2 regions of the Bradyrhizobium sp. CCBAU 11430 genome follow, and region 2 is predicted to be linked to the other one. Evidence: riboswitches for the same ligand, from Rfam matches in the RefSeq annotation. Region 2 holds a riboswitch; the other holds the start of a gene.
What was found. A riboswitch is a leader RNA that binds a small molecule or an ion and turns the genes downstream of it on or off. The one in region 2 is predicted to bind S-adenosylmethionine.
Positions count from the first base shown of each region.

Region 1: linked by a shared signal. The riboswitch ahead of metX (homoserine O-acetyltransferase MetX) and the one ahead of XI04_RS34560 (O-succinylhomoserine sulfhydrylase) in region 2 are both predicted to bind S-adenosylmethionine.

Region 1 is NZ_LBJV01000066.1:217,200-222,036, forward strand. Features, by position in the region: gene hisC (histidinol-phosphate transaminase) at 1-652, opposite strand, end outside; gene XI04_RS26120 (chorismate mutase) at 689-1,537, opposite strand; SAM riboswitch at 1,694-1,773, shown strand; gene metX (homoserine O-acetyltransferase MetX) at 1,864-3,060, shown strand; gene metW (methionine biosynthesis protein MetW) at 3,062-3,724, shown strand; gene XI04_RS26135 (alpha/beta fold hydrolase) at 3,840-4,703, opposite strand.
Region 2 is NZ_LBJV01000072.1:327,429-332,265, reverse strand. Features, by position in the region: gene XI04_RS34575 (OpgC domain-containing protein) at 1-411, shown strand, start outside; gene XI04_RS34570 (SGNH/GDSL hydrolase family protein) at 411-1,190, shown strand; gene XI04_RS34565 (SGNH/GDSL hydrolase family protein) at 1,203-2,195, shown strand; gene XI04_RS34560 (O-succinylhomoserine sulfhydrylase) at 2,311-3,498, opposite strand; SAM riboswitch at 3,573-3,652, opposite strand; gene XI04_RS34555 (2'-deoxycytidine 5'-triphosphate deaminase) at 3,733-4,837, shown strand, end outside.

The DNA.
Region 1 (4,837 bases), on a different contig from region 2:
TGTGCGTCACCACCGTATTCTCGGTGGTAGCGACCAGTTCGATCCCCATCTCGTAGTCGTTGCGCGAGACGTAGTCGCAATAGGCGGCATCGAGCACCAGCAGCACGTGCGACGGCAGGCCGGCGCGCAGGCGCTTGACCTCGTCGAACGGCACATAGGTGCCGGTTGGATTGTTGGGGTTGGCGAGCCAGACCAGCTTGGTCTTCGGCGTCACCGCCTTGAGGATGGCGTCGACGTCGCAGGTGAGGTTGGTCTCCTGCGCGACGACGTTCTTGGCGCCCACCGCCATGGTCGCGATCGGGTAGACCAGGAAGCCGTGCGTGGTGGAGATCGCCTCGTCACCCTGGCTGAGATAGGTGTGGGCGAGCAGATTGAGGATCTCGTCCGAGCCGGCGCCGCAGATGATGCGGTTCGGGTCGAGCCCGAAGGAGCGGCCGATCGCCTCGCGCAGCACGCGCGAGGTTCCTTCCGGATAGTCTTCCAGGTGATCCGCCACGTGCTTGAACGCCTCGATCGCCTTGGGCGAGGGCCCGAACGGCGTCTCGTTGGCCGACAGCTTGAACACCTTGCGGCCCGGCTCGGCGACCGGGCTCTTGCCGGGCGTGTAGGGCGCAATGTCGAGAATGCCGGGATTCGGCACGGGGCGGGACATCTTGAACTCCGAAAATGGCGGGGCGCGGCGCGTGGTTTACGATTTCGCCCCGGTCGGGGGCACCGTATAGCGCGTTGCGTGGCTGCCGACGAGGGCTGTAGAGCGCACCGAGGCCCCCGCCTCGATCAGGGCAGCCCTGATTTTGTCGATGCTGGTCGCGCTCGTGACCGAGACCAGCAGCGCCGCGCCGTCGAAGGCGGTATCAGGCACCGCCACGATCTCGGCGAGCGGCGACAGGGCGCGCGCGACCTCGGCGTTCCACCCGGACACGCGGACGCTGAAGGTCTCGACCTCCGTCACCAGGGCGCTGTCGGCGACGCGCGAGATCGCGAACACCGGCAGTGCGGCCGGATGATCGGCGCGCTCGACGAAGGGCATCCGCGCGATGATTTTTGGCGCGCCTTCCGTTTCGAGCAAGAGCCACCATGGCGTGCGGCTGGACGTCGCCGAGACCAGCGCCAGATCCCCCTTGGATTTCGCCACCGCCTCGACTGCGGCCTGTGCGCTGAAATGCGCGACGTAAGGCACCGTGAAGCCGAAATGGAAGCGCGCGGAATCGCGCATCGCCGGCTCACTCGCCGAGATGTCGGCATGCACCGAGAACGGTGCCTGCACGTAAGTGAACGTCGAGATGATGACGCGCCAGATGCTCTCGACCGTGTCGAGCGGCAGGATGCCGCGATGGCGCTGCACGATCTCGCGCATCATGGCGGCCTCGCGCGCCGGGCGGAACGCCGAGCCGACCTCCTGGGTCTGCTTCACCTGGATCAGGCGGTCGATGATGTCGCCGCGCTGCATCAGCAGGCGATGCATGCCCTCGTCGATCGCGTCGATCTCCTTGCGCAGTTCCTGAAGCGATGGTGGCGCGGGCGGACGTTGGGACATGTCTGGCTGTCGATGGTTTCGATGGGGGATGTCCTGATTAGGCAGTCAGGGCAGCGAAAGCAAAGAGAAATCACGTCCTTTTCGGACGACGCGTGAGAGACGAATTGGGCCGATCCGGGCCGCGACTTGACGAAAACCGCCCAAGACGGTAGCTTTTGCCCGTTCCGTGGTCATTTGAGCCGGCCGGCTTGCAGCCACGTTAAAAAACTCGCTAAACAGGCCGGGGACGCTTCTGATCCCGGCCGAACCTATCGTTCAGGCCGGGTTTTTCATGGCCTGATGTCACTGCGGTCTCGATCCCGACCGCAAACGAGGTCGATGGTCAGATGGGTGGCGTCAAGTCGATACCGAGTCCTGCGATCAGCGCCGACGAGCGGTCGCACGAGGTGGATCATCCAAGCTCGCAGATCGCGCATTTCGGCGCCGAGCAGCCGCTGCGGCTCGATTGCGGCGTCGATCTCACCCCGTTCCAGATCGCCTACCAGACCTATGGCGAGCTCAACGCCGATCGCTCCAACGCGGTGCTGATCTGCCATGCGCTGACCGGCGATCAGCATGTCGCCAACGTGCATCCCGTCACCGGCAAGCCCGGCTGGTGGGAGACGCTGGTCGGCCCCGGTCGGCCCATCGATCCCAAGCACTACTTCATCATCTGCTCCAACGTGATCGGCGGCTGCATGGGCTCGACCGGGCCGGCCTCGATCAATCCTGCCACCGGCAAGGTCTGGGGCCTCGATTTCCCCGTCATCACCATCCCCGACATGGTGCGTGCGCAGGCGATGCTGGTCGACCGGCTCGGCGTCGACACGCTGTTTGCGGTCGTCGGTGGCTCGATGGGCGGCATGCAGGTGCTGCAGTGGACCGCCGCCTATCCGGGCCGCGTGTTCTCCGCGCTGGCGATTGCCTGCGCGACGCGGCACTCGGCGCAGAACATCGCCTTCCACGAGCTCGGCCGCCAGGCCGTGATGGCTGATCCCGACTGGCACGGCGGCGGCTATGCCGATCACGGCATCCATCCGCATCGCGGGCTCGCGGTGGCGCGGATGGCGGCGCACATCACCTACCTCTCCGATGCCGCGCTGCATCGCAAGTTCGGCCGGCGCATGCAGGACCGCGAGCTGCCGACCTTCTCGTTCGACGCCGACTTCCAGGTCGAGTCCTATCTGCGCTACCAGGGCTCGTCCTTCGTCGAGCGCTTCGACGCCAATTCCTATCTCTATCTGACGCGCGCGATGGACTATTTCGACATTGCCGCCGACCATGGCGGCGTGCTCGCAAAGGCGTTCGCGGAAATTGCGACCCGCTTCTGCGTGGTCTCCTTCACCAGCGACTGGCTGTTTCCGACCTCGGAATCGCGCGCGCTGGTGCACGCGCTGAATGCATCGAGCGCGCGGGTGTCGTTCGCCGAGATCGAGACCGATCGCGGCCACGACGCCTTCCTGCTCGACGTTCCCGAATTCTTCGACATCTCCCGCGCCTTCCTGCAATCGGCGGGCAAGGCGCGTGGACTGAAGGATGGCTAGCATGTCTGTGCAGGAAGTATTGCCGCTGGGCGGCCTTGCGACCGGATCGTCCGGCCAGTTTCGCGCCGATCATCTGCTGGTCGCCGAGATGGTCAAGCCGGGCTCGAAAGTGCTCGACGTCGGCTGCGGCGAGGGCGACCTGCTTCAGCTGCTGGAGACCCGCGGCATCGACGGCCGCGGCATCGAGCTGTCGCGCGAGGGTGTCAATCGCTGCGTCGCCAAGGGCCTTGCGGTGGTGCAGGGCGATGCCGACACTGACCTCGTCAATTATCCGGATGACGCCTTCGACTACGTGATCCTGTCGCAGACGCTGCAGGCGACGCGGCAGCCGCGCGTGGTGCTGGAGAATCTGCTGCGCATCGGCCGCCGCGCCATCGTCTCGTTCCCGAATTTCGGTTTCTGGAGGATGCGGCTCCAGCTCCTGGTCGGCGGCCACATGCCGCGCACCGAGAATTTGCCGGCGACCTGGTACGACACCGCCAACATCCATTTCTGCACCATCAAGGATTTCGTGCAGCTCTGCGACGAGATCAACGTCAAGATGGAGCGCTCGGTCGCGCTCGATCTCTACGGCCGCCCGGTGCCGCTGAATCTGCCCTGGTGGGTGTGGAACATGTTCGGGGAGCAGGCGGTGTTCCTGCTCAGCCGGGGCGGGGGGAAGTGACGCCGTAGGCGTCATTCCCGGGCGCGCGTAGCGCGAGCCCGGAATCAATCGTGCAACAGCGCCCGCAGCCCGATGGATTCCGGGCCTGCGCCTTCGGCGCATCCCGGAATGACAGCTAGTGTGGAGCCAGCGACCGCGGATCGCGCACCGGCCATCGTCCCGCTTCCACCAGCGTCACGAACCGCTCCACACTTTCGTTGAACAGCGCGGGCTCTTCGAGATTGAGCACGTGGCCCGACTTCGGAAACATCGCCAGCCCCGCCGCAGGCAGATGCTGCTTCAGGAACAGGCTCGGTCCGACGCACGGATCGTCCTCGTCGCCGCAGATGATCAGCGCCGGCGTCGATGCGTGCTTGATCGCATCCGTCATCGTGTAGATCGAGGGGCGGCCGCCCTGGAAGCCGCGCATCGTACGCGCCGATCCCTTGGAATCGTGGCGCGCCAGCGCGGCATAGAAATCGGCATGGCCGCGCGGGTCCTTCACCAGGAAGGGAATCCGGCTCGGCGCCTCGCGCGTGACCTTTGCGACCTCGGCGGAGCCCAGTGTCTCGAACTGCTCGGCGTTGGCGCGGCACTGCTTGCGCCAGGCCTCCAGGTTCTCGATCTCCGAACCGGAGCCGACGCCGGCCAGCGTCATCGACAGCGCGCGCTGCGGCGCGTTCAGCCCGATCTGGAGCGACGAGTAGGCGCCCATCGACAGGCCGACCAGATGCGCGCGCTCGATCCTGAGATGATCGAGCACCGCGAGCGCATCGGTGTAGAAATGCGTGTAGCTGTAGACCTCACCCTCAGGCACGTCCGACGGCGTGTAGCCGCGCGCCGAATAGGTGATGCAGCGATGGCCGCGCGAGAAGTAGCGCATCTGCGGCTCCCAATTGGTGTGGTCGGCCGCGAACTCGTGCAGAAAAATGATTGGCGTTCCCTGACCCGCTTCTTCGAAATAGATGCGGACGTCGTCCCTGGTCGTGGCGTGGGGCATTAACCGTTTCCCTCTCTTAAAGCCGCCTTTGCAGGATTGCAGTTAATGCTGTTGTCGGCAATGCGGCAGCCTCAAGCCAGTATCGGCGCAAAATCATCGCAGCTATTCGCAGGCAGCCCGCGTCTTTTTCTCGC
Region 2 (4,837 bases):
CAGCTCTCCCAATTCATGCCGAAGCGGGTCGAGCAGTGGATGTATCCGATCGACAAGACCGATCTCGACGTGCTGCGCTTCACGCATTTCCTGGCGCTGGCCGCGCTCACCGTGCGCTTCCTACCCCGGGATTGGCCGGGCTTGAAATCGCGCTGGCTGCGACCATTGATTCTATGCGGCCAGCATTCTCTCGAGATCTTCTGCCTCGGTGTCTTCCTGGCCTTCGCCGGGCATTTCATTCTCGCCGAAGTCTCCGGCGGGGCAGCCATGCATGCGCTGATTAGTCTCTCCGGGGTCCTGATCATGTGGGGCGTGGCCTGGGTGATTTCGTGGTACAAGCGCGTGGCTGACAAGAGCGGTGCGAAAACCAAAAACGCCGTCGGCAACGCCGATCTGGCGGGAGGGGGCTGATGAAGGCGAAGGTTCTCCTGAGCCTGGTCCTGCTATGCGGTAGCCTCGCCGCGCCTGTGGCGCGGGCGGGCGATGCTGCGCCTGGCGCTGCCACCGCGCCCGCGGCGTGCGAATTGCCGTCCTATCTACTTACCAGCGAAAGCCAGCTTCCCAAGGTCGCCGAGGCCATCAAGGCCGGCAAGCCGCTCGAAATCCTGGTCATCGGCAGCCGCTCGACCACGATTCCGTCCTCGGAGGGCAGCTCCTATCCGGCGCGCATGGAAGCGATTCTGAAGGAAAAGCTGCCGCCGTCGGAAGCGGTGCACGTCTCCGTAGAAATACAGAGCAAGCGAACGGCGGAGGAGGCCGCCTCGACCTTCGTTAAGCTGATGGAAGCAAAAACGCCTACTTTGGTCGTCTGGCAGACCGGGACCGTGGATGCCATCCGATCCATCGATCCCGACGAATTTCGCAGCGCAGTCACCGAGGGGGTTATTGCGTTGCAAAAGGCAGGGGCCGACGTCGTCTTGATGAATTTGCAGTACAGCCCGCGTACCGAAACGATGATCTCGGCCCAGCCATTTCTCGACAATATGCGCGTCGTGGCGCAGGAGCATGATATTCCGCTGTTCGATCGCTTCACGATCATGCGGCAGTGGAATGATCAGGGTCAGTTCGACCTGTTCAGCCCGTCCCGCGGGCCCGAACTGGCGAAGCAGGTTCATGATTGCCTTGGCCGGGCGTTGGCACAGTTCGTGATCGACGCAGCCCATCTGGAGCCGGCCCAGCAGCAAAATTGAGGTCTAGCGTTAATGAGTTCTCTCCGCCCTTTTTGCCTGACGGCATGGCTGGCCGCGCCTGCAGCAGCAGTGCTGTTGTTGCTGGCGCCGGCCCCGCAGTCCCATGCGCAGACGCAAGCCGCACAGGCGACGCCCGCACCCGCGCAGTCGGCTGATCCCGCGCCCGCCTCGCCCTCACAGACCAATGTCGCCGCAACCTCTCCCGAACAGCGCGGCATCACCGCGCGCGCCATCGACAAGGTGAAACAGGTCGCCAAATCCGCCGGCGACGTCTTCAACCGCGTGCCCTGCCTGCCGCCGAAGGGCGGCTCCAAGGCGATGGGCTCGCTGCCGCATGTCGCGGGCAAGCTCGTCGCCGGCCAGCCCGTCCTCATCGTCGCGTTCGGCTCGTCGTCGACCGCAGGATTCGGCGCGAGCTCGCCGGAGTTCAATTATCCGAATCGTCTTGCCGCCCAGCTGCGCCGCCATTATCCGACCGCCGACATCACCGTCGTCAATGCCGGCGTCGGCGGCGAGGATGCGCCCGAGATGATGAAGCGTCTCCAGACCCAGGTGATCGACGTGCATCCGGATCTCGTGATCTGGCAGGTCGGCACCAACGCGGTGCTGCGCAATCTCGATCCCGGCGACACCGCCAAAATGGTCGAGGACGGCATCAGCCGCATCCAGGCCGCCGGCGCCGCCGACATCGTGCTGGTCGATCCGCAATATTCGCCGGCCGTCAACCAGCGCGGCGAAAGCGCCGGCAAGATGGTGAAGCTGCTCGGCAAGGTCGCCGAGCTTCGTCACGTCGGCATCTTCCCGCGCTTCGAGGTGATGCGCGACTGGCACGAGAACCAATCGATTCCGGTCGAGAGCTTCGTCATCGCAGACGGCCTGCACATGAACGATTGGGGCTATGCCTGCTTCGCCCAGCTGCTCGGCGACGACATCATCCGCTCGGTGGGGCAGATCAAGCTGGGCGTGAACGTGCCGGGGGATGTGCGGACCTATCGGCCGATGTAGGCACGCTGCCGTAGGGTGGGCAAAGGCGCAAAGCGCCGTGCCCACCACCTCGTCGTTGTAATCGAGAACGGTGGGCACGCTTCGCTTTGCCCACCCTACGATTGCGAATACGTGGCTACGCCTTCTCCAGCGCCGCGGTCAGATCCTCGATCAGATCATCGGCATGCTCGAGCCCCGCGGAGAAGCGGATAAAACCTTCGCTGATGCCGAGCGCGGCGCGGTCCTCCGGCTTCAGACGCTGATGCGTCGTGGTCGCCGGATGCGTGACGAGGCTCTTGGCGTCGCCGAGATTGTTCGAGATCTTCGCCAGCTTCAATTCGTTGAGCACACGGAACGCCGCAGCCTTTCCGCCCTTGACCTCGAAGCCGACCAGCGTCGAGCCGCCACGCATCTGCTTCTTCACCAGCGCTGCCTGCGGATGATCGGCGCGGCCCGGGAAAACCAGGCGCGAGATCTTCGGATGGCTCGCGAGCACGTCGGCGATGCGCGCGGCGGTGTCGGTCTGCGCGCGCACGCGTACGCCCAGCGTCTCCAGGCCCTTGAGCAGGACCCAGGCGTTGAACGGCGAGATCGACGGGCCGGTCTGGCGCATGAAATTGTGGATGTGTTCGGCGATGAAGGCTTCCGACGACAGGATGATGCCGCCGAGGCAGCGACCCTGGCCGTCGATATGCTTGGTCGCGGAATAGACCACGACGTCGGCCCCGAGCGCGAGCGGGCTCTGCCAGATCGGCGTTGCGAACACGTTGTCGACGACGAGCCGCGCGCCGCCCTTGTGCGCGATCTCGGCAATCCCGGGAATGTCGAGCACGTCGAGGGTCGGGTTGGTCGGGCTCTCCAGGAAGAACGTCTTGGTGTTCGGCCTCACGGCGCGCTGCCATTGGTCGAGATCGAGACCGTCGACCAGCGTGGTCTCGATGCCGTAGCGCGGCAGCAGGTCCTGGATGACGTAGAGGCACGAGCCGAACAGGGCGCGGGAGGCCACGACGTGGTCGCCGGCCTTGAGAGGCGCCAGGATCGCCGTCGTCACCGCGGCCATGCCGGTCGCCGCCGAGCGGGCGGCTTCGGCGCCTTCGAGCTCGATCATACGGCGCTCGAACATCGCGATGGTGGGATTGGAGTAGCGCGAATAGATGAAGCCCGGATCCTCGCCCTTGAACCGCGCCTCGCATTGCTCCGCGGTGTCGTAGACGTAGCCTTGCGTCAAGAACAGCGCCTCCGACGTCTCGCCATATTGCGAGCGCAGGGTGCCGGAATGGACCAGGCGGGTTTCGGGACGGTAGTTGGTGGTCGACTTCGACATAGGTACCTCCGACATGACCGTCTCGTCGAAAACGGTCACAAAAAAACCGGCCTGGATATATCCACGGGCCGGGATCACAGAGGTCCCCGGCCTGTTTAGCGACTTATTTAACGTGGCTGCAAGCCGGCCGGCTCAAATCACCACGGGATAAGTGATGCTCATATTCCGCAATGCCCTTTCCGTCAAGGCGTCCATCGGATAGCCGTAAAAGACTTGTATTTCCGGCATGTCCGGATGCATCTGACCCCTGATGAGGACCCCCGGTTGACGTTCACGGTCGCGCCCGACGCCAATGGTATCCTGCCCGACCGCATGATCGCGGCGATGGCGGCGGCGGGTCTCATCCTGCCCGCCTATGACTTCGTCGAGAGCCAGATCCAGCCGGCGAGCCTCGATCTGCGTCTCGGCGACATCGCCTATCGCGTCCGCGCCAGCTTCCTGCCCGGTCCCGGCGCCACCGTCGCCGAGCGCATCGACGAATTGAAGCTGCACGAGTTCAGCCTCGCCGACGGCGCGGTGCTGGAGACCAACTGCGTCTACATCGTGCCGCTGCTGGAGAGCCTCGCGCTGCCGCCGGAGATCGTCGCGGCCGCGAACCCGAAGAGCTCCACCGGCCGGCTCGACGTCTTCACCCGCGTCATCGCAGACGGCACCCGCCGGTTCGACATGATCGGCGCCGGCTATCACGGCCCGCTCTATGCCGAGATCAGCCCGAAGACGTTTCCGGTGCTGGTCAGCGAGGGCTCGCGTCTGTCGCAGGTGCGCTTCCGCACCGGTGACGCCATCCTCAACGCCGACGAACTCGATGGCTTGCATGCCGCCGAGCGCCTCGTCGACATCGACGATGCCGATCTCTCCGGCGGCGTCGCCGTCTCCGTCGATCTCTCCGGCGAGAAAGCGAACGGCTTCGTCGGCTACCGCGCCAAGCGCCACACCGGTGTGGTCGACGTCGATCGTCGCGCCGGCTATTCCGTCGAGGACTTCTGGGAGCCGATCTCGGCCCGCCCGGACGGCAGTCTGATCCTCGATCCCGGCGAGTTCTACATCCTGGCCTCGAAGGAAGCCGTGCAGGTGCCGCCCGACTACGCCGCGGAGATGGTGCCGTTCGATCCGCTGGTCGGCGAATTCCGCGTGCACTATGCCGGATTCTTCGATCCCGGCTTCGGCTATGCCGGCGCGGGCGGGCTAGGATCGCGCGCCGTGCTCGAAGTGCGGTCGCGCGAAGTGCCGTTCATCCTCGAGCACGGCCAGATCGTCGGCCGCCTCGTCTACGAGAAGATGCTGGCCCGTCCCGACGCGATGTACGGCCAACGCATCGGCTCGAACTATCAGGCCCAGG